DNA from 2 places in the Streptomyces hazeniae genome. Region 1 is predicted to be linked to the other one. Evidence: riboswitches for the same ligand, from Rfam matches in the RefSeq annotation. Region 1 holds a riboswitch; the other holds the start of a gene.
The links. A riboswitch is a leader RNA that binds a small molecule or an ion and turns the genes downstream of it on or off. The one in region 1 is predicted to bind cobalamin.
Positions count from the first base shown of each region.

Region 2: it holds a riboswitch for cobalamin, as region 1 does, so the genes downstream of both, cobN (cobaltochelatase subunit CobN) here and metE (5-methyltetrahydropteroyltriglutamate--homocysteine S-methyltransferase) in region 1, are expected to answer to the same signal.

Region 1 is NZ_JAVREQ010000003.1:19,648-31,233, reverse strand. Features, by position in the region: gene RM572_RS05345 (iron-siderophore ABC transporter substrate-binding protein) at 1-395, shown strand, start outside; gene RM572_RS05340 (iron ABC transporter permease) at 400-2,475, shown strand; gene RM572_RS05335 (SDR family NAD(P)-dependent oxidoreductase) at 2,501-3,220, opposite strand; gene RM572_RS05330 (DUF6480 family protein) at 3,239-3,481, opposite strand; gene qcrB (cytochrome bc1 complex cytochrome b subunit) at 3,976-5,565, shown strand; gene metE (5-methyltetrahydropteroyltriglutamate--homocysteine S-methyltransferase) at 5,635-7,953, opposite strand; cobalamin riboswitch at 8,134-8,275, opposite strand; gene RM572_RS05315 (dihydroorotase) at 8,560-9,960, shown strand; gene RM572_RS05310 (IclR family transcriptional regulator) at 9,960-10,745, shown strand; gene RM572_RS05305 (M20 family metallo-hydrolase) at 10,757-11,586, shown strand, end outside.
Region 2 is NZ_JAVREQ010000013.1:40,486-52,071, reverse strand. Features, by position in the region: gene cobN (cobaltochelatase subunit CobN) at 1-3,229, opposite strand, end outside; cobalamin riboswitch at 3,265-3,416, opposite strand; gene cobG (precorrin-3B synthase) at 3,489-4,895, shown strand; gene RM572_RS15635 (precorrin-8X methylmutase) at 4,951-5,619, shown strand; gene RM572_RS15630 (precorrin-2 C(20)-methyltransferase) at 5,616-7,217, shown strand; gene RM572_RS15625 (cobalt-precorrin-6A reductase) at 7,316-8,077, opposite strand; gene RM572_RS15620 (cobalt-precorrin-5B (C(1))-methyltransferase) at 8,104-9,213, shown strand; gene RM572_RS15615 (hypothetical protein) at 9,375-9,572, opposite strand; gene cobM (precorrin-4 C(11)-methyltransferase) at 9,669-10,508, opposite strand; gene cbiE (precorrin-6y C5,15-methyltransferase (decarboxylating) subunit CbiE) at 10,505-11,586, opposite strand, start outside.

The DNA of each region.
Region 1 (11,586 bases):
GTGCGTCCTTCGCCTTCGCCGACGGCTACGTGACCTCCAACCAGGTCTCCGTCCGGCCGTTCACCTCCCGCTCCCTCATCGGCGAGGTCAACGAGAAGGTCGGCCTGGAGAACGCCTGGAAGATGAAGGGCGACGAGGCCTACGGACTCGGGGCCACCGACGTCGAAGGGCTCACCAAGCTCGGCGACGACGTGCACTTCGCCCACATCGGCAGCGACGGCGACGAGGCCAGCACGCCCTTCACCGACGAACTCGCCGACAACGCCGTCTGGAAGTCCCTGCCGTTCGTGAAGGCCGGCAACGTGCACCGGCTGCCCGACGGCATCTGGATGTTCGGCGGCACCGAGTCGATGGAGGCGTACATCGACGCCCTCGTCGAGGCGCTGACGAAGTAGCAGCATGGCCGTCACCGCAACCCCTCCCGCCACCCGCACGCCCCCCGGCGCCCCGAAGACCCGGCGTACGGGCACGGCCGCGGTGACGGCCGCGCTGGTCCTGACCCTCGCCACCCTCGCGCTCGCCGACCTCACGCAGGGCACCGCCGCGGTCGGCCCGGCCGAAGTCTGGAAGGCGCTCACCGGCCGCGCCGAACCCGGCGACGCCTCCGTCGTCATCGCCTCCCGGCTGCCCCGGATGACCGCCGGCCTGCTCGTCGGCGCCGCCCTCGGCGCGGCGGGCGCCGCCCTCCAGGCGATCAGCCGCAACGTGCTCGCCTCACCCGACACCCTCGCCGTCAACGCGGGCTCCTACCTCGCGCTCGGCGTGGCCGCCGTCACCGGCCTCTCGCTGCCGCTGCTCGCCTCCTCCGGGGTCGCCTTCGCCGGCGGACTCCTGGCCGCCACCGTCGTCCTCGGCCTGTCCGGCCTCGGCGCCGGCACCGTGCGGCTCGTCCTCGCGGGCAGTGCCCTCACCCTCGGCCTCATCGCCCTCACCGAGGCGCTGCTCCTGCTCTTCCCCGAGCAGACCGCCGGCCTGTACGCGTGGAACCAGGGCAGCATCGCCCAGAACGGCTTCGACGGCGTGGTGCAGATGGCGCCGCTCGTCCTCGTCGGCCTCGCCGGGCTGCTGCTGCTCAGCCGCCGCATCGACGCCCTCTCCCTCGGCGACGACGCCGCGCGCGGGCTCGGCGTCCCCGTCCGTGCCACCCGCGTCACGACGGTGATCCTCGCGGTGCTGCTGGCCGCCGCCTCCGTCACGCTGGCCGGCGCCATCGGCTTCGTCGGCCTGTGCGCCCCCGCGCTGGTCCGCCTCCTCGGGAGCCGGTTCCGCTCGTTCAACCGGCCGTGGACGAGCATGCCGGTCGCCGGACTGGTCGGCGGCGTGCTGGTGCTCGGCTCGGACGTGGCGCTGCGCGCGGCGGTGCCGGGCGACCTCGCCGTCGCCGTCCCCACCGGCATCGTCACCAGCCTCCTCGGCGCCGCGTTCCTCGTCGTGATGGCGACGCGCGGCCGCGACACCGGCGGCTCCACCGAGGTCGACCGGCTCCGCATCCGCAGCCGCACCGTCTTCCTGGCCACCACGACCGCCGCGGTGGTGGTACTCGTCGGCGTGACGCTCGCCGCCGTCCTGCTCGGCGACACCAAGCTGCTGCTGGGCGACGTCGCCAACTGGCTGCAGTCCAACGCCGGCCGGACCCTCACCTTCGTCCTCGACACCCGCGTGCCGCGCGTCCTGGCGGCCCTCCTCGCGGGCGGCGCCCTCGCCCTGTCGGGCACCCTCGTCCAGGCCGTGACCCGCAACCCCCTCGCCGAGCCGGGCGTGCTGGGCGTCTCCGGCGGTGCCGCGCTGGGCGCGGTGACCCTGGTGACCACGCTGCCCATGGCCGGTTCGTGGAGCGTCGCCGGTGCGGCGTTCGCCGGGGCCGCGCTCACCGCCGCCGTCGTGTTCGGGCTCTCCGCCCGGGGCGGGTTCCAGCAGAACCGGCTCGTCCTCGTCGGCATGGGCTGCGCGATCGGCACCGCCGCCCTCGTCGCCCTGCTCATCGTCCTCACCGACCCCTTCAACGCCGTCAAGGCGCTGACCTGGCTGTCGGGCTCCACTTACGGCCGCACCTTCGCCGACGTGCTGCCGCTCGCCGTCGTGCTCGCCGTGGGGGCGGCCGTCGCCGTGTCCCGGCGCACCGAACTCGACCTCGTCTCCCTCGACGAGGACACCCCGCGGCTGCTCGGACTCGGCCTGGCCCGGGGGAGGTTCGGCTTCCTGGCGCTCGGCGTCCTGCTCGCCGCCACGGCGGTGGCGGCGGCGGGCACGATCGGCTTCGTCGGCCTCGTCGCCCCGCACGCCGCCCGCGCCCTCGTCGGACGGCAGCACGTGCGGGTCGTGCCGGTCGCGGTCGTCCTCGGAGCCACCCTGGTCTGCACCGCCGACCTGCTGGGCCGCACCGTCATCGCCCCCGCCCAGCTCGGCGCCGGCCTCATGACGGCCGCCGTCGGCACCCCGTACTTCCTCTACCTCCTCGCCCGCAGCCGCCGGTAGGACACCGAACGGAAGGGCGCGCGCCTCACCGCGGCCGGGTGGCGAAGCCTCCGCCCGGCCCCGGCCCGAGGACGCCGGCGCCGTCGGCGAGCGCGTCGACGACCGCGTCCGCCGCCGCCTCGGCCGGCACCCCCGCAGGAAGCGCAGGCGGCGTTCCGGCGACCGCACGGCCCGCGAAACCGGTGTCCAGGTGGGGCAGCCGCGCGTCGAGGACCTGGACGCCGCGGCGCCGCTCCTCCGTCCGCACGGCCGTCAGCCAGTGGCTCAGCGCCGCCTTCGCCGCCCCGTAGTCCGCCATCGACGGCTGCGCACGCTCGACCAGGACCCCGCTCACCGCGCCGATCGCGCCACCCCGGCCGAGCAGGGGCAGCGCGGCACGCAGGACGGCGAGCGGACACAGCGCGTTGACCGTGAACAGGTGTTCGGCCACCGCGTCCTCCGTCTCCGCCGCGGCGCCGAAGCCCGCCACGCCCGGCAGCGCCAGCACGGCGTCCAAGCCGCCGAGTTCCGCCGCCGCCCACGACGGCAGGGCGCCGCAGCCGGAGAGGTCGTAGGCGTCGAAGGCGCGGGACGGCGGCGGCCCGCCGCCGTCAGGCGTGAGGGCACCCGTGACCCCGGCGAGCCGGTGCGGGTTCCGGCCCGCGACGGCGAGCCGCGCGCCGCGCCCGTGCAGCGCGGTACACACGGCAGTGCCCAGCACACCGGTCGCACCGGCCACCAGAACGTGTGCCCCGTCCAGTCGCACGGCCGTCCTCCCTCCCGCTCACAGGGCCAGGACCAGCCTGGCGATGAAGAACCCCGCCACGAGCAGGCAGAAGACCGCGATCACGACGAGCGGAGCCGCCGCCCAGCCGCGTGTCGGGTTGTAGGTCTCGCGCGGCCCGGTGTCGAGCGTGCCGCCCTCGGCGGGCGGCGTGTCGCCCTGCCGCATCTCACCCCCGGGCGACAGGCCGGGCGTGTTCTCCGGGTCCGGGTCGGCGCTCTCCGACCCGTCGCTGTGGCTCACCGCTTCGCCTGCCCTGCCACCGCACACCTCTCCCGGCTCGTCCACGCACCCGGCGGAACGCCGCGCTCCGCCGCCTCGTCCCAGTCGACCACCCCTCACGTGCGTCCGCACGGCGGTCCGGTGCGGGCCGGCGGCGGCCCGGTCCGCCGGTCGGGTGCAACGCGCCGCCCCGACGGGCAGGTCACGCCCGGACCGGCGGGCCGTCCGTCCAGCCTGGGGCGCATGGTCCCGCCGCACCGCGCCCGCCCCGCCGCCGTGGCACGCCCGTCGGCGCTCCCCCGTGGACCCGGCCGTTCACCCGGCCGTTCACCCGGCCGTTCACCCGGCCGTTCACCCGGTCGGGTGGGGGCCGCGGTGCCCTGACCCGTCCTCGGGGAACAGGCGTCCAGGCCGTGGACGGAGCGCGACGACGACGAGAAGGGCGAGGTGCCGTGGCTGCCGGACGCAGGGCGAGAACCAGGGCGGCGCAGCGGGCGGATCGCCTCGAGGGGGCCGTGACCGCGCTCGACAGCAGGCTGCCGGTCACCGAGGGCGGCGGACTGCTGCGGAAGGCCTTCCCCGAGCACTGGTCGTTCCTGCTGGGCGAACTCGCCCTCTACAGCTTCGGCGTCCTCCTGCTCACCGGCGTGTACCTGACGCTGTTCTTCGAGCCCAGCCTGGAGGAGGTGGTCTACGACGGGTCCTACGCACCGCTGCAAGGCGTGCGGATGACGGTCGCCTACTCCTCCACCCTCGACATCAGCTTCGACGTGCGCGGCGGACTGCTGATCCGCCAGACCCACCACTGGGCGGCGCTCGTCTTCGTCGCCGCGATCGGCGCCCACATGCTGCGCGTCTTCTTCACCGGCGCCTTCCGGCGGCCGCGCGAGGTGAACTGGATCATCGGGCTCACGCTGTTCGTTCTGGCGATCTTCGAGGGGTTCGCCGGCTACTCCCTGCCCGACGACCTGCTCTCCGGAACCGGACTGCGGGTCGCCCAGGGGATCGCGCTGTCCCTTCCCGTCGTCGGCACCTACGTCGCGCTGTTCCTGTTCGGCGGCCAGTATCCCGGCGAGGAGATCACCCAGCGCCTCTACAGCGTCCACATCCTGCTGGTGCCCGGCCTGCTGCTGGCGCTGATCACCGTCCACCTGATCCTGGTCTTCTACCTCAAGCACACGCAGTGGGCGACCCGCGGCCACACGAACCGCAACGCCGTGGGCATCCCGATGTTCCCCCAGTTCGCGGTGCGTTCGGCCTCGCTGTTCCTGCTGGTCTCCGGCGTGCTGGTGGCGATGGGGGCGCTCGCCCAGGTCAACCCGATCTGGGTGTACGGCCCCAACGTGCCCTCCCAGGTGAGCAACGGCTCCCAGCCCGACTGGTACATCGGCTTCCTCATCGGCGGTCTGCGCCTGATGCCGCCCTGGGAGACCAACCTGGCCGGGCACACCGTGTCCTGGAACGTCTTCATTCCCGGCCTCGTCCTGCCCGGACTGCTGTTCACCCTGCTGTACGCCTGGCCGTTCCTCGAACGCTGGCTGACCGGCGACCGCGGCGAGCACCACCTGTGCGACCGGCCGCGCCACCAGCCCACCCGCACCGGGCTCGGCGTCGCCGGTTTCACCTTCTACGCCGTCCTCCTCGTCGCCGGCGGGGACGACATCCTCGCCTACGTCTTCGGCACCTCCGTGAACACGATGCGCCAGGTCGAACGCGTCGCCCTGATCGTGGCGCCGGTGCTCGCCTTCCTGGTCACCAAACGGCTCTGCACCGCACTGCAGGACCGGGAACGCGACCTGCTGACCGACGGGATCGAGGGCGGCGGCGTCAGCCAGACCGTCGAGGGCGGCTTCACGTCCCGCCACCTGCCCGTGCCGGCCGACCGCATGTACCGCATCCTCGTCCGGTCCGGCACGGCCCCGCTGACCCCCGGAACCCTGCACACCGCCCCCGGCCGTCCGCCGCGCCGGGTCCGGGCCCGCGCGGCGCTGAGCCGCTGGTTCCACGGCGGACAGGCCGAGCCCCCCGTCACCGAGGGCCGCCGCAAGGAGATCGAACGCGCGGCCGCCGGGCCGTCCGACCGCCCCACGGACCAGGACACCTGACCCCGTCGCCGCACCGGGCGGCGTGCCGAGTCCCGGCACGCCGCCCGGCCCCGGAGCCGTGCGGACCGGTCAGGACGAGGACAGCTCCCCGCGGACCGTGCGAGCGGCGGACACGAGGCTCTCCAGGGAGGCCCGGGTCTCCGGCCAGCCGCGGGTCTTCAGGCCGCAGTCCGGGTTGACCCACAGCCGTTCGGCCGGGATCGCCTCGAGGCCCTTGCGCAGCAGCGAGGCGGCCTCCTCGGCGGAGGGGACGCGGGGCGAGTGGATGTCGTAGACCCCCGGTCCCGCCTCGCGCGGGTAGCCGTGCGAGGCCAGTTCACGGGCGACCTGCATGTGGGAGCGGGCGGCCTCCAGGCTGATGACGTCGGCGTCGAGGTCGTCGATGGCCTGGACGATGTCGCCGAACTCCGCGTAGCACATGTGCGTGTGGATCTGGGTGTCCGGCCGCACGCCGCTCGTGGTGAGCCGGAACGCCTCCGTGGCCCACGCCAGGTACGCCTCCCGGTCGCCGGTGCGCAGCGGCAGGGTCTCCCGCAGCGCGGGCTCGTCGACCTGGATGACGGCGCTGCCGGAGGCCTCCAGGTCGCGCACCTCGTCGCGCAGTGCGAGGGCCACCTGCCGGGCGGTGTCGGCGCGCGGCTGGTCGTCGCGGACGAACGACCAGGCGAGCATGGTGACGGGGCCGGTGAGCATGCCCTTGACGGGACGGCCGGTGAGCGACTGGGCGTACTCCGTCCAGCGCACCGTCATCGGCGCGGGGCGGGAGATGTCCCCGGCGAGGATCGGCGGCCGGACGTAGCGGGTGCCGTAGGACTGCACCCAGCCGTGCTGCGTGGCGAGGTAGCCCGTCAGCTGTTCGGCGAAGTACTGCACCATGTCGTTGCGTTCGGCCTCGCCGTGCACCAGGACGTCCAGGCCCGCCTTCTCCTGGAAGGTGACGACCTCCTGAATCTCGGCCCGGACGCGGTCCTCGTAGCCGGCGGTGTCGAGGCGACCGGCGCGCAGGTCGGCGCGGGCGGCGCGCAGCGCGCCGGTCTGCGGGAAGGACCCGATGGTGGTGACGGGCAGCAGCGGCAGGCCGAGCCGGGTGCGCTGGGCCGCCGCGCGGTCGGGATACGCGTGCGAGCGGCGGGAGTCGGCCTCGGTGACGGCCGCGGTGCGGACCCGGACGGCCGGATCGCGGGTGAGCGCCGAGCCGGCGCGGGAGGCCAGGTCGGCGCGGTTCGCCGCGAGTTCCGTGGCGATCGTGTCGGTGCCGTCGGCCAGGCCCCTGGCGAGCGTGACGACCTCCGCGGTCTTCTGCCGCGCGAAGGCCAGCCAGCGCAGGATCTGCGGGTCGATGTCCCGTTCCGGAGCCGTGTCCAGCGGCACGTGCAGCAGGGAGCAGGAGGGGGCGACGTCGACCCGGTCCGCGAAGCCGAGCAGGGTCCCGAGGGTGGTCAGCGACTTCCCCAGGTCGTTCACCCAGATGTTGCGGCCGTCCACGACACCGGCGACCAGCCGCTTGCCGGGGAGCCCGCCCACTTCGGCGAGCGCGTCGAGGTTGCCGGCGCCGGCGCCGGTGAAGTCCAGCGCCAGGCCCTCCACGGGCGCCTTCGCGAGCACCGGCAGGGCCTCGCCGAGACGGTCGAAGTAGCTCGCGACGAGCAGCTGGGGACGGTCCGCGAGGCCGCCGAGCTCACGGTAGGCGCGTGCGGCCGCGTTCAGCTCGGCCGGGGTGCGGTCCTGGACGAGCGCGGGCTCGTCGAGCTGCACCCACGCGGCACCGGCCGCCCGCAGGTCGGCCAGGACCTCCGCGTACACGGGCAGCAGCCGGTCGAGGAGGGTCAGCGGGTCGAAGTCCGCGGCGACGCCGGGGGCCGGCTTGGCCAGCAGCAGGTAGGTCACGGGGCCGACGAGGACCGGACGTGCGCTCAGGCCCAGGGCCAGCGCTTCCTTCAGCTCGGCGACCTGCTTGCCGGAGCCCGCGGCGAAGGCGGTGTCCGGGCCCAGCTCGGGGACCAGGTAGTGGTAGTTGGTGTCGAACCACTTGGTCATCTCCAGCGGCGCGACGTCCTGCGTGCCGCGCGCCATGGCGAAGTAGCCGTCGAGGGCGCCGGCGGCGACGGCCTCACGGTGCCGCTCGGGGACGGCGCCGACCATGACGCTGGTGTCCAGCACGTGGTCGTAGAGGGAGAAGTCTCCCGTCGGCACCTCCTGGATGCCGGCTGCGGCCAGCTGCCGCCAGTTGGCGGCGCGCAGTTCGGCGGCCGTGCCACGGAGGGCGTCCGCGGTGACGCGGCCCTTCCAGTAGCCTTCGACGGCCTTCTTGAGTTCACGGTTCGGACCCTGGCGCGGGTAGCCGTACACGGTGGCCCGTGCTGCCGCGGCTGCGGACTTCGATGTCACGGAGTTCTCCTTCGCGAGACGTCCCTGTAAGTCCCGGAGGGGACGAGGGTGCGAAGGTGACGGACCGGACGGAGACGACCCCGCGCGGCACGGCGCGGTCGTCCGCCTGGTGTGTACGCCGACCCGCCCTCGAGGTCACCGGGATGTCCGTGCGCGGTTCGGCCGCGCACGGGCAGTGGCAGGTCTTCGGACTCGCGGGCACGTCCCGTCAGGACACCTACAGGCCGTCGCTTCCCGGGCCCGTTGCCGGGCCCAGTGCGTGTGACGGCGGTCGTTCCCGCTCACCGCTGCGGGGCAGTCCCGGATTCCCACCGGGTTCCCTCTTGCGACGCGTCCCGCCTGGCGGACGGGGGCGAACCAGCTGCTTCTGCCGAGCCTACGCGCCCACCGCGCCGGCCGCCGATCACGTCCACGATGTGGAGGGTGACGTGGGACACGCGCCGACGGGCAGGACCCGTGCCGGCCGAGCGCACGACGGCGCGCCCCGCCGCCGTCCGCGTCGGGCCCGGGACCCCTCGTGACCCCTCGGCTACGCCACGACCTGCGGATTCCCAAAGGGTGGGAAGACGGTTGTCGGTCCGTGACACCTGTTGCAGGGTCTGGCGCATGTTCGACCCGGAAGACCTCGACGCCGACCTCTCCGTGACCGGCCACGTGGTGACCTCCCAGCGGGAGTTCCCCCGCGGCGAGGTCCGGGTGCGCGACGGACGCGTCCTGGCCGTGCGCGGGACGCCGAGCGACGCGCCCGCCGCCGAGCGCGTCGACGCGGGCGGGGCGTACGTCCTGCCGGGCGTCGTCGACCCGCACGTGCACTGCCTCAGCCACGCGGGGGAGGGCATCGAGGCCGCGACCCGCTCCGCGGCCGCGGGCGGCGTCACGACGCTGCTGGAGATGCCGTTCGACGAGGCCGGGCCGGTCTGGTCGGTGGACGCCTTCCGCGACAAGCGGGCGGCGGTGCTGCGCGAGGCGCACGTCGACGTCGGGATGTACGCGACCGTCGAGCCCGGCGGGCAGGGCATCGCCGAGATCCCGAAGCTCGCGGCCGAGGGCGCGGCCTGCTTCAAGCTGTCCACCTTCCAGACCGATCCCCGGCGCTTCCCCCGGACTCCGGACGGGGAGATGCTCGACGCGTTCGCCGAGATCGCCCGGACCGGGCTCCGGGTCTGCGTCCACGCCGAGAACGACGAGATCGTGCAGCGGAACCTGGCGCGGCTGCGGGCGTCCGGCGCCTCGGGGCCGCTGCAGCACGGCCTCTCCCGGCCGCCGGTCGCCGAGACGGCCGCCGTGGCGGCCGTGCTCGAGTTCGCCCGTGCCTCCGGCGTGCACCTGCACTTCTGCCACGTCAGCACACCGCACGCCGTCGACCTGGTGCAGTGGCACCGACGCACGGGCACCTCGGTCACCACCGAGGTCTGCCCGCACTATCTGACCCTGACCGAGCAGGACATGGTCCGCGGCGGCGCCCGGCTGAAGTACAACCCGCCGCTGCGCACCCCGGCGGAGACCGACGGGCTCTGGCACCGGCTCCGCAGCGGCGCGCTCGACATGGTGGCCTCGGACCACGCCCCGTGGCCGCTCGCCCTCAAGCAGCGCGACCACGTCCTCGACAACGCCTCCGGCGGGCCGGGCGTGGAGACGCTGTTGCCGCTGGTGGCCGGCGCGGCCCTGCACGAGCGCCGGATGACGCCCCGTGAGCTGGTGCGCTGCCTCTCCACCCGGGCGGCACACGCTTTCGGCCTCGGGGACCGCAAGGGCGACCTGCGGCCCGGGCTGGACGGCGACCTGGTGATCCTCGACCCGGACGCGGAGTGGACGGTGGACGGCTCCCGGCTGCGGTCGCACGCGGGCTGGAGTCCCTTCGACGGCATGCGGATCCGCGGCAGGGTGCGGTGCACCGTCTCCCGCGGCGAGGTGATCTGGGACGGCGACTCCGTGCGCTCCGCGGCGGGACGTGGACGCTTCCTCGCCCCGGCGCCCTTCCCCGCGCCACCGGAAGAGGACGGCTGATGCCCGGCGCACCGCGTTCCTCCTCGTTCGCGAGAGGGCTGAACGTCCTCGCCGCCGTCGTCGACGGCGGGCCGCAACGCGCCGACGAGGTGGCCGCGCGCACCGGGCTCTCCACCAGCTCCGTCTACCGGTTCGTCCGCAGGCTCGTCGACGACGGATTCCTGGAGGCCGACGGCCACGGAACGTACCGCGTCGGCCCGCGGCTGTCCCGTCTCCAGGACGGCCCGGGCACCGGCCAGACCCTCCGCTCCCTGGCCCTCCCATTCCTGCGCGACCTGGTGTCCGAGACCTCCGAGACCGTGCTGCTCACGGTGCCCGCCGGCCTCTCGGCGCTGGTCGTGGAGAGCCTCGACTCCCCGCACTCCATGCGCCTGTCCTTCGCGCCCGGGACACTGCGGCCACTCCACGCCGGAGCCTCCGCGAAGGCCCTGCTCGCCTTCGCGCCGCAGGACGTGATCGACCGCGTGCTCGGCGGGCGCCTGGAACGGTTCACCCCCGGTACGCCGGCCAAGGCCACGCTGCGCACGCAGCTGGCCCGGATCCGCGAGCAGGGCTACGTCGTCAGCCGCGGCGAGGTCGACCCGCATGCCGTGGCCATCGGCGTACCCGTCCTGCCGCGGGGACGGCTGGCCTGCGCCCTGAGCATCGCCGGGCCGGAGCACCGCTTCGACGGGAACCGCGCGCACACCGAGGTCCGGGCCCTCACCGCCGCCGCCCGCGCCCTCGCGTCCCGGATCGAGGACTCGGCCCGGACGCTCCCCGCCCCTCCGTACAGCACCACCTGAAAGGCCCCTTCATGTCCCACGGACCGGTCCCCGCAGTCCCCGCCTGCTCGGTGGAGCGGCTGCGCGCCGACTTCGAACGCCTCGCGGAGTTCCACGACCCCGAACGGCCGGGGTGGACGCGCGGCGCGTTCTCCCCGTTCTACGCGGCCTCCCGCGACTGGATGGCCTCCCGCATGAAGGCGGCGGGCCTGACGGTACGCCGGGACGCGGTCGACAACCTCATCGGCACCCTCCCCGGCGCGCGGACCGACGCCCCCGCACTCGTCACCGGCTCGCACACCGACACCGTCGAGGGCGGCGGACGTTTCGACGGCATCATCGGTGTGCTCGGGGCCCTCGAAGCCGTACGGACCCTCGCCGACGCGGGCATCGCGCTGGAACACGAGCTGCGGGTCGTCGACTTCTTCAACGAGGAGCCCAACCAGTTCGGTCTCAGCTGCGTGGGAAGCCGTGCCCTGGTCGGCGAGGTGACACGCGAGCACCTGGACCTGGACGACGGTGCGGGGGAGACGCTGCGCGACGCCCTCGCCCGGGTGGGCGGTTCGCCCGACGACCTGCCGGAAGCCCGGTGGTCCGGTGACGACGTCGCCGCCTTCCTCGAACTGCACATCGAGCAGGGACCGGTGCTGGAACACGAAGGGCTGCCGGTGGCCGTGGTGAGCGCCATCGCGGGCATCGACCGCTACCGGGTCGAGTTCACCGGGCGGCCCGACCACGCGGGCGCCACCCCGATGAACTACCGCTACGACGCCTCCTGCGCGGCGGCGGAGACCGTTCTGGCCGCGGAGCGGCTCGCTGCCGAGGAGGGCGACGGCGTCGCCACCACCGGGCGGATCGAGAT
Region 2 (11,586 bases), on a different contig from region 1:
ACTGGAAGTAGTCGTCCGAGTCGGCGATGTCGTGCTCGCGGGTGTCGGTGTTCTTCGCCGCCACCGCGATGCGCCGGTAGGCGCTCTCCATCGCCTCCCGGGCCGGCGCCCCGTCCAGCCCGCGGCCGTAGGCGTATCCGCCCCACACCGTGTAGACCTCGGCCAGATCGGCGTCGGTGCGCCAGTCGCGGGAGTCGATCAGCTGGAGCAGGCCGGCGCCGTACGTGCCCGGTCGGGAGCCGAAGATGCGGGTGGTGGCGCGGCGTTCGTCGCCGTGCTCGGCGATCTCGGCGCGGGTGTGCGCCCGGACGTGGTTGTCCTGGTCCGGCTCGTCGAGGGACGCGGCGAGCCGGACGGCGTCGTCCAGCAGGCCGACGGTGTGCGGGAACGCGTCCCGGAAGAAGCCCGAGATGCGCAGCGTCACGTCGATGCGCGGGCGCCCCAGCTCCTCCAGGGGCACCGGTTCCAGGCCGGTGACGCGCCGGGACGCGTCGTCCCACACGGGCCGTACGCCCAGCAGCGCCAGCGCCTCGGCCACGTCGTCCCCGGCGGTGCGCATCGCACTGGTGCCCCACAGCGACAGGCCCACGGAGGCCGGCCACGCGCCGTTGTCGGTGCGGTAGCGCTCCAGCAGCGAGTCGGCGAGCGCCTGCCCCGTCTCCCACGCGAGGCGCGAGGGCACGGCCTTGGGGTCCACGGAGTAGAAGTTGCGGCCGGTCGGCAGCACGTTGACCAGCCCGCGCAGCGGTGAGCCGGACGGCCCGGCCGGCACGAACCCGCCGGCCAGCGCGTGCACCGCGTGGTCGATCTCGTCCGTCGTGGCGGCCAGCCTGGGCACCACCTCGCGGGCGGCGAACCCCAGGATGCGGGCCACCTGTTCGTTCTCCCCCGCGGCCACCCCGGAGACCGCGGACGGTTCCCAGCCGGCGTCCTCCATGGCCTGCACCAGCGCCCGCGCCCGCTCCTCCGCCGCGTCGGCGGCCGTACGGGTCGCCGCGGCCTCGTCCAGGCCCAGTGCTTCGCGCAGGCCGGGGAGGGCGGAGGTGCCGCCCCAGATCTGACGGGCCCGCAGCACCGCCAGCACCAGGTTGACGCGCTCCGGTCCGGTCGGGGCACCGCCCAGGACGTGCAGGCCGTCGCGGATCTGCGCGTCCTTCACCTCGCACAGCCAGCCGTCCACGTGCAGCAGGAAGTCGTCGAAGCCGTCGTCGTCCGGACGGTCCGCCATCCCGAGATCGTGGTCGAGCTTCGCGGCCTGGATCAGCGTCCAGATCTGGGCGCGGATGGCGGGCAGTTTGGCCGGGTCCATCGCGGAGATCTGCGCGTACTCGTCGAGGAGCTGCTCCAGGCGCGCGATGTCGCCGTAGGAGTCGGCGCGGGCCATCGGCGGCACCAGGTGGTCGATCAGCGTGGCGTGCACCCGACGTTTGGCCTGCGTGCCCTCGCCCGGGTCGTTGACCAGGAAGGGGTACACCAGCGGCAGGTCGCCCAGCGCCGCGTCGGGCGCGCAGCCCGCGGACAGGCCGGCGTTCTTGCCGGGCAGCCACTCCAGGTTGCCGTGCTTGCCCAGGTGGATCATCGCGTCCGCGCCGAAACCCCCCTCCCCGTCCGGGGCGGCGATCCAGCGGTACGCGGCCAGGTAGTGGTGCGACGGGGGCAGGTCGGGGTCGTGGTAGATCGCGACCGGGTTCTCCCCGAAGCCGCGCGGCGGCTGGATCAGCACCAGCAGGTTCCCGAACCGCAGCGCGGCGAGCACGATGTCGCCCTCGTCGTTGCGGCTGCGGTCGACGAACATCTCCCCCGGCGGCGGCCCCCAGTGCTCCTCCACGGCCTCCCGCAGCGCCGGGTCCAGCTCGGCGAACCAGCGCCGGTAGTCGGCCGCCGGGATGCGCACCGGGTTGCGGGCCAACTGCTCCTCGGTCAGCCAGTCCTGATCGTGGCCGCCCGCGTCGATCAGGGCGCGGATCAGCTCGTCGCCGTCTCCGGATGCCAGCCCCGGAATCTCGGCGTCGCCGAAGTCGTAGCCCTCGGCGCGCAGCCGGCGCAGCAGCGCCACGGCGCTGGCGGGCGTGTCGAGGCCGACCGCGTTGCCGATCCGGGAGTGCTTCGTCGGGTACGCGGACAGCACCAGGGCGATCCGCTTGTCCGCGGGCGGCACGTGGCGCAGGCGGGCGTGCCGGACGGCGATCCCCGCGACGCGGGCGGCCCGTTCGCGGTCGGGCACGTAGGCGGGCAGGCCGTCCGGGTCGATCTCCTTGAAGGAGAACGGGACGGTGATCAGCCGCCCGTCGAACTCCGGGACGGCGATCTGGCCGGCCGCGTCCAGCGGGGACACGCCCTCGTCGTTCTCCTCCCAGGCGGCACGCGAACCCGTCAGGCACAGCGCCTGGAGGATCGGCACGTCCAGCGAGGTGAGCGCGCCCGCGTCCCAGGACTCGTCGTCGCCGCCCGCCGACGCCTCGGCGGGGCGGGTGCCGCCCGCCGCCAGCACGGTGGTGACGAGCGCGTCGGCCGCGCGCAGTGCGTCGATCAGCTCCGGCTCGGGAGCACGCAGGGACGCCACGTACAGGGGGAGCGCGCGGGCGCCCGCCTCCTCCAGCGCAGCGCACAACACCTCCACGAAGGCCGTGTTGCCGCTCATGTGATGCGCCCGGTAGTAGAGGACGGCGACCGTGGGGGCGCCGTCGGCGGGTGCGGGGGCCGTGCGTTCCAGCGGGCCCCAGGTCGGCGCGGCGGCGGGCGGCTCGAAGCCGTGTCCGGTGAGCAGCACCGTGTCGGACAGGAACCGCGCGAGCTGCTCGAGGTTGCCGGGACCGCCGTGCGCGAGGTAGCGGTGCGCCTCGGCGGCGATCCCGACGGGCACCGTCGACGCCGCCATCAGCTGGGCGTCCGGGGCCTGTTCACCGGTCAGCACCACCACCGGCCGGTCCCCGGCGAGCAGCGCGTCCAGCCCGTCCTCCCAGGCCCGCAGCCCGCCCAGCAGCCGGACGACGACCAGGCCGGTGCCGTCCAGGAGCCCCGGCAGGTCGTCCAGGTCCAGGCGGGAGGGGTTGGCGAAGCGGTAGCGCACGGGACCGCCGGCCGCGCGGGCGCTGAGCAGGTCGGTGTCGGACGTCGACAGCAGCAGGACGGCGGGGGAGCCGGACGGGTCGGAGGAGTCGGAGGAGTCGGGTGCGGATCCGGGGGAGTCGGCGGGCTGCGGGTCTCGTTCCGCGGGCGAAAGCGGCATGCGACGTGAAGCCTTCCTCGGGGTGTCCACGCCCCGGGCGGTGTCGGACGGCGGGAGTTCCTGGCTCGTCCGGTTCCTCTTCACCGGACTCACAGTGGCGGGACCGCGCCGGAGTCGCACCGGGCTTCCTCCCCTGTCGCCGTCAACGGCGATGACGGGCATACGACCCGCCGACCAGCATCGTAAGCGCAACGCGGGTGCTCCGGGCCGTGATCCGGGGCATACGGTCCGGGCGTCGTCCGTCTGTATGCTCGCCGCGATGCCGACGCCCCGTGGCCGCACCTCAGCGAGCCCTGCCCCCGTGACGGCCCCCGTCCGGGGCCGTCACGACGCCTGCCCGGGCGCGCTGCGGCTGCACGCCGCGGACGACGGCGCCCTGGCACGGGTACGGGTGCCCGGCGGTGCGCTCACCGCCGCGCAGGCACACCTGCTCGCCGACACGGCGGACCGTCTCGGCGACGGCGCCCTCCACCTCACCTCGCGTGGCAACGTCCAGCTCCGCGGACTCGCCGCCGGCTGCGGCGCCCAACTCGCCGCCCGGCTGCGGGAGGCGGGGCTGCTGCCCTCCGCCGCGCACGAACGGGTGCGCAACGTGGTGGCCACCCCCCTGTCCGGCCTGGACGCCCGCGGGCACGCCGACGTCAGGCCGTGGGTCCGGGAGTTGGACCGCCTGCTGTGCGCCGACCCGGGTGCCACCGGTCTTTCCGGGCGCTTCCTCTTCGCCTTCGACGACGGCCGCGGCGACGTCGCCGCCCTGGGTGCCGACGTGACGGTGACGGCGGCGACGCCCGCGCCGGGTGCCGACGGCACGGCGGACGCGTCCGGCACGGCCGTGGTCCGGGTCGGCACCTCCGGCGCGGCGGTCACCGTCCCGGCGGCGGACGCCCCCGGCGCCGCGCTGTACGCCGCGCAGACCTTCCTCGCCCTCGGCACCGGCGCCTGGCGCGTCTCCGACGCCCCGGACACGGCCGCCGCCGTCACCGAGGCGCTCCGCACCCGCTTCGGACGGCCGTCCCCCGTACCGGGCGCGGGCCCCGCCACGGGTGACGGGCACGACGCCGGCGCCCCACGCGTACGCGACGCCGCCGGGGCGGGCCGCGCAACCCCGGGCGTGCACGTCGAAGGGGCGGGGCCCGCGCCCGGAGTGGTCGTGGCGCCCGGGGGCGTGCACGCCGCCCTGTGCGTGACCGCGCCGCTGGGAACCCTCACGTCCGCGCAGGCGCGCCTGCTCGCCGACCTGGCGCTCACCCGGGGCACCCGCGTACTCCGCGTCACCCCGTGGCGCGGCGTCGTCGTGCCGGGACTCGCGTCGGCCGCAGCGCCCACCGCGCTCGCGGAGACCGGAGCGGCCGGCCTGGTCACCTCGGCCGCCTCGCCGTGGTTCGGCCTCGGTGCCTGCGCGGGACGCCCGGGCTGCGCGGCGTCGCTGTCCGACGTACGCGCGGACGCCCGCGCCGCGGCCGCCGGCCATGACTCCCGGCCGCCGCTGCCGGTGTACCTGTCGGGCTGCACCCGGCGGTGCGGACGTCCGAAGGGCCCGCACGTGGACGCCGTCGCCACCGGCGACAGCCGCTACGAGGTGTCCGTGCCCGGCACGGACGACGCGGGGGAGTTCGCCGCCGCGCTCACCGCCACCGCGGCGGCACGCACCACCGCCGACGGGTGACCAGATGAGCGGCGACCAGACGACCGGGACCATCGAGAGGGGCGGGGCCACCCACATGCACGGGACCGACGACCACCGTGGCGCAGGCCACGCAGGCGCCTACGCGTACGAGAAGGACGGCGCGGCCATCTACCGGCAGTCCTTCGCCACCATCCGGGCGGAGGCGGACCTCGACGGGCTCCCCCCGGACGTGGCGCAGGTCGCGGTGCGCATGATCCACGCCTGCGGCATGGTCGACCTCGTCCGCGATCTCGCCTTCTCCCCCGGCGCCGTCGCGCGGGCCCGCACGGCCCTCCGTGCCGGTGCGCCCGTCCTCTGCGACGTGCAGATGGTGGCCAGCGGCGTGACCCGCAAACGACTGCCCGCCGGCAACGACGTGGTGTGCACACTGTCCGACCCGTCCGTGCCGGAGCTGGCCGCGCAGTTGGGCACCACCCGCAGCGCCGCCGCGATGGAACTGTGGGGCGACCGGCTGGACGGCGGCGTCGTCGCCGTCGGCAACGCGCCGACGGCCCTGTTCCGGCTGCTGGAGATGATCGACGCGGGAGCCCCGCGCCCCGCCGCCGTCATCGGCGTGCCGGTCGGTTTCGTCGGCGCCGTCGAGTCGAAGGCCGCCCTCGCCGCCCACCCGGCCGGCCTGGAACACCTGGTGGTGCGCGGCAGGCGCGGCGGCAGCGCGCTCGCCGCGGCCGCGCTCAACGCGATCGCGAGCGAGGAAGAGTGAACGCCCCCACCCCCGCCTCCGGTTACCCCGTCCCCGTGGACGCCGCCTCCGGTACGGGACGGCTGTACGGCGTCGGACTCGGCCCCGGCGACCCGTCGTTGATGACGATGCGCGCCGTCGAAGCCCTCGCGGCCGCCGACGTGGTCGCCTACCACAGCGCCCGCCACGGCCGTTCCATCGCGCGTTCCATCGCCGCACGGCACATCCGGGAGGACCACGTCGAGGAGGCGCTGGTCTACCCCGTCACGACGGAGGGGACCGACCATCCCGGCGGATACCGCGGGGCGCTGGACGACTTCTACACCGAGGCCGCCGCACGCCTCGCCGCACACCTGGACGCGGGTCTGACGGTCGCCGTGCTCGCGGAGGGCGACCCGTTCTTCTACGGCTCCTACATGCACATGCACAAGCGACTCGCCCACCGCTACCCGACCGAGGTCATCCCGGGCGTCACCTCGGTCAGCGCGGCGGCCGCCCGCCTGGGGACCCCGCTGGTCGAGGGCGAGGAGGTGCTGACGATCCTGCCCGGCACCCTGCCGGAGGAAGAGCTGACGGCACGGCTCGCCGCCACCGACGCGGCGGCGGTGATGAAGCTCGGCCGCACCTTCCCGCACGTGCGCCGCGCGCTGGAACGCTCCGGCCGGCTGGACGAGGCCCTGTACGTCGAGCGGGCGACCATGCCCGGCGAACGCACCGGGCGGCTGGCCGGCACCGACGCCGGCACGGTGCCCTACTTCTCCCTGGCCGTACTGCCCAGCCGGGTGGACGCGCCGCGGCCCGAACGCGCCGCCGGGGACGGCGAGGTGGTGGTCGTCGGCACCGGCCCGGCCGGGCCCTCATGGCTCACCCCCGAGACCCGCGGCGCCCTTGCAGGGGCCGACGACCTGGTCGGCTACACCACCTACCTGGACCGGGTGCCCGTCCGGCCGGGTCAGCTCCGCCACGGCTCGGACAACAAGGTGGAGGCGGAGCGCGCCGAGTTCGCCCTCGACCTGGCCCGGCGCGGGCGCCGGGTGGCGGTGGTCTCCGGCGGCGACCCGGGCGTCTTCGCCATGGCCACCGCCGTGCTGGAGGCCGCGGCGGAGGAGCCCTACCGCGACGTGCCGGTGCGGGTACTGCCCGGCCTGACCGCCGCCAACGCGGCCGCCGCGCGCGCGGGCGCGCCGCTGGGGCACGACTACGCGGCGCTCTCCCTGTCCGACCGGCTCAAGCCGTGGGAGGTCGTCGCCCGGCGGCTGCACGCCGCAGCCGCCGCCGACCTCGTGCTGGCGCTGTACAACCCCGGCTCCCGCAGCCGCACCTGGCAGGTCGGCAAGGCCCGCGAACTGCTGCTGGAGCACCGTGCGCCGGACACCCCGGTGGTCGTCGCCCGCGACGTGGGCGGGGAGGGCGAACGCGTCCGCGTCGTCCGCCTCGCCGACCTCGACCCGGCCACGGTGGACATGCGCACCCTGCTCATCGTCGGCTCCTCCCAGACCCGCGTCGCCACGCGCGGCCACGGGATCGGTGACGGGATCGGTGACGGGATCGGTGAGGGCAGGGGCGACGGCACCGGTCACCAGGTCGTCTGGACCCCCCGGCGGTACCCGGAAAGCTGAGGGCCCGGTGGCCGGTCGCCGTGCGGTGGCCGGTCGCGGTGCGGTGGCCGGTCGCGGGCCGCGGGCAGCTGCGGAGGGCGGGTACCGCCCCCACCCCCTCACCCGCCCCCGCCCCGGAGGGTGGTGCGCAGCCATGCCGCGGCGGCGTCGGGGGTGGACACCTCGGGAACGTCCTCCGGGGTGGGCGGGCGGCGCACGAGGATCACCGGGACGCCCGCCTCCCGGGCGGCGGCCAGCTTGGGGGCGGTGGCGGAGCCGCCGCTGTCCTTGGTGACCAGCACCTCCACGCGGTGCCTCCGCAGCAGCTCGCGCTCCCCTGCCAGGGTGAAGGGGCCGCGATCCAGGAGCACCTCCGCGCGCGGCGGGCACGCCCCCTCGGGCGGGTCGACGGTACGCACCAGGAACCAGGCGTCGCGGACCCCGGCGAAAGCGGCCAGACCCAGGCGTCCCGTGGTGAGGAAGACGCGCCGGCCCAGCGTGGGCAGCAGCGCGGCGGCGGCCGGGAGGTCGGCAGCCGGGTGCCAGTCGTCTCCGGGACCCGGGGCCCAGCCGGGCCGGCGCACCGCCAGCAGGGGAACATGGGTGGTGGCGGCCGCCCGGGCCGCGTGGAAGCCGATGGTGCCGGCGAAGGGATGGGTGGCATCGATGAGCGCGTCGACCCGTTGCTCGCGCAGCCACCGCGCCATGCCCTCCGCGCCGCCGAAGCCCCCGACGCGCACCTCACCCGGCGGCGGCACCGGCCGCCGTACCCGGCCTGCCAGCGACGAGGTCACCCGCAGCCCGGGCCAGACCGCCCGGTCGGCCAGCAGCTCGGCGAGGCCGCGGGCCTCGGTCGTGCCGCCCAGGATCAGCACGTGCACGCGGGGCTCCTCTCGTGGGTGACGCCGTGAGTGAGGGCGGGCGGGACGCCCAACTGAAGCACACCGGTCTCCGCCCCGGCTGGACGACCGGCGCCTGCGCGACGGCGTCCGCCACGGCCGCGTACACGGCGCTGCTGACCGGCGAGTTCCCGGACCCGGTGACCATCACCCTCCCCAAGGGGCAGACCCCGTCGTTCGCCCTCGCCGTGGAGGAGGCCGGCGACGGATGGGCCACCGCCGGGGTGGTGAAGGACGCCGGCGACGACCCGGACGTCACGCACGGCGCGCTGGTCCGCGCCACCGTACGGCCGCTGCCCGCCGGCTCCGGCGTCGTCTTCCGCGCCGGGCCCGGCGTCGGCACGGTCACCCGGCCGGGCCTGCCGCTGGAGGTGGGCGAACCGGCGGTGAACCCCGTGCCGCGGCAGATGATGCGGGACCACGTGGCGCGGGTCGCGGCCGCGCACGGCGGCGGCGGGGACGTGGAGCTCACCTTGTCCGTCGACCACGGCGAGGAGATCGCCCGCTCGACGTGGAACCCGCGCCTGGGCATCCTCGGCGGCCTGTCGATCCTCGGGACTACCGGGATCGTGGTGCCGTACTCGTGCTCCGCCTGGATCGACTCGATCCGGCGCGGGGTGGACGTCGCCCGCGCGGCCGGGCGTACCCACCTCGCCGGGTGCACCGGCTCCACGTCGGAGCGGACCGTGGTCGCGGAGTACGGGCTGCCGGAGGACGCGCTGCTGGACATGGGCGACTTCGCCGGGGCGGTCCTGAAGTACGTGCGACGGCACCCGGTGGAGCGGCTGACGGTCTGCGGCGGCTTCGCCAAGCTGTCGAAGCTGGCGGCGGGTCACCTGGACCTGCACTCGGCGCGTTCCCAGGTCGACAAGGGGTTCCTGGCGGCGCTGGCCCGCGAGGGCGGTGCCGGGGAGGCCCTGGCCGCCGAGGTGGCCTCGGCGAACACGGGCCTGGCGGCCCTGCAGCTGTGCGCGGCGGCGGGCGTTCCGCTGGGCGACCTGGTCGCGGTCGCGGCGCGTGACCAGGCGCTGCACGTGCTGCGCGGCGCGCCGGTGGCGGTGGACGTGGTGTGCGTCGACCGGGCCGGCACGGTGGTGGGCCGCAGTACGGTCCGCTGAGCCGCTGGGCGGTCCGCCGCGCGGCTGGGCGGTCCGCCGCGCGGCTGGGCGGTCCGCCGCGTCCGGTGCGATCCGGGCCCCGCACCCAGCGGCGTGGCCGCCCGGGAAGCCCGGACGGCCACGCATGCAGAGGACGACCGCTCAACCGCAGTCGGCCCGTGTCAGTCGCCGAAGTCGATGCAGACCGGCCCGGCGAAGGAGGTGTTGATGCCCTCCTCCTGCTCCAGCCACTGGTTGCAGGCCACGGTGACCTCGACCTCTTCCGGGCCGCCGTTCGCGCAGGCGGCGGCGGTGCCGGCACCGGCGAACAGGGCGGTGGCGGCGAGGGCCGCAGCAGCGGCAACGGTACGAACGGACATCAGAACCTCCTTGTACGGGCGAAGCGGAATGTCTTCGCACGAACATTCACGCAGCCCGCAGAAGCCGGTGCCCGTTTTGCGCCTCCGGACGGGTCATCAGCCGGCGTCCATCCGTGGTGGCGGCCCGTCAGCACCGGCCTCCGGCCCTCCCGCACGGCCCCCCGGCCGTCCCGCGCCGCCCTCCGGCGCGCACGCGTGCCGCACGCGAGCGGGTGAATACAGGTGGCTGTCAGGGAAGTTCTCCGCGGCCAGGGTACGGCCGACGAGGATGACGGCGGTGCGGCGCACCCCGGCCGCCCGCACCTGGTCCGCGATGTCGGCGAGGGTGCCGCGCAGGATCACCTCGTCCGGGCGGCTGGCCAGGGCGACCACGGCGGCAGGGCAGTCCGCGCCGTAGTGCGGCAGCAGCTCCTCCACCACGCGGTCGGCGTACGCCGCTGCGAGGTGGAGCACCAGCAGGGCGCCGCTGCGGCCGAGTGTCGCCAGGTCCTCTCCCTCCGGCATGGCGGTGGCGCGCTGCGCGACACGAGTGAGGATCACGGTCTGACCGACCGTCGGAACCGTCAGCTCCCGCCGCAGCGCCGCGGCCGCCGCGGCGAACGCCGGCACACCGGGCACCACCTCGTACGGCACGCCCGCCGCGTCCAGGCGGCGCATCTGTTCCGCGACGGCGCTGAACACGGACGGGTCACCCGAGTGGAGGCGTGCCACGTCGTGTCCGGCCTCGTGCGCGCGGACGAACTCCGCGGTGATCTCGTCCAGGTCGAGCTGCGCGGTGTCCACCAGCCGTGCGTGCGGCGGGCACTCGTCGAGCAGCTCGCGCGGCACCAGGCTGCCGGCGTACAGGCAGACGTCGCAGGCGGCGAGGGTACGGGCGCCGCGCAGCGTGATCAGGTCGGCGGCGCCGGGACCGGCGCCGATGAAGTGGACGGTCAACTCTGGGCTCCGGAGGGGGAGTCGGATGTGAGCGGCTTGCGTACCGCCCACTGGGTGACGGGCATGGCCTGCCCCCAGCCGGTGAACGAGCCCACCGGGACGGCGTGCGCGACCGCGAGCCGCACCAGTTCCCCGCCGTGCCGGCGGCGGCGCTCGGCGAGCAGCGCCTCGGACTCGAGGGTGACGGTGTTGGCGACGAGACGGCCGCCGGGCGGCAGGGCGTCCCAGCAGGCGTCGAGCAGCCCGGGCGCGGTCAGCCCGCCGCCGACGAACACCGCGTCCGGCGTGGGCAGTCCGGCCAGCGCCTCCGGCGCGGCGCCGGACACCACCCGCAGGGCGGGGACGCCGAGCGTGTGCGCGTTGCGGGTGATGCGCTCGGCCCGATGCGGGTCGCGCTCGACGGCGACGGCACGGCAGGACGGGTGGGCGCGCATCCACTCCACCCCGACGGAACCGGAACCTCCGCCCACGTCCCACAGCAGTTCGCCGGGGGCAGGTGCCAGTGCGGCCAGCGTCGCGGCGCGGACGTGGCGCTTCGTCAGCTGGCCGTCGTGCTCGTACGCCTCGTCGGGGAGCCCGGGCACCGCACCGAGCGGCAACGCACCGGGCGCGCGGCGGCACTCCACGGCGACGACGTTCAGCGGGTCGCCGGGCGGGTGCGGCCAGTCGTCCGCGGTCCCGTCACGGACGACCTCACCGGCGCCGCCGAGCTGCTCCAGCACACGCACCCGGCTGGGGCCGTAGCCGCGTTCCCGCAGCAGCGCCGCGACCTCGACGGGGGTGCCGGCTCCCGAGCCGAGTACGAGCAGGCGGCGCCCGGGGTGCATGACGACGGCCAGCCGCGCGAGGGGCCGGCCCACGGCGCTCACCACTTCGGTGTCCTCCAGGGGCCAGCCGAGCCGCGCGCACGCGTACGACACCGACGACGGGTGCGGCAGCACCCGCAGCCCGCCCGGTCCGGCCTCCTCGGCCAGCGCCCGGCCGACGCCGTAGTGGAAGGGGTCGCCGCTGGCCAGCACGGCGAGCCGGCGCCCGGCGTACGCAGCGAGCAGCCGCGGCACCGCGGGCCGCAACGGCG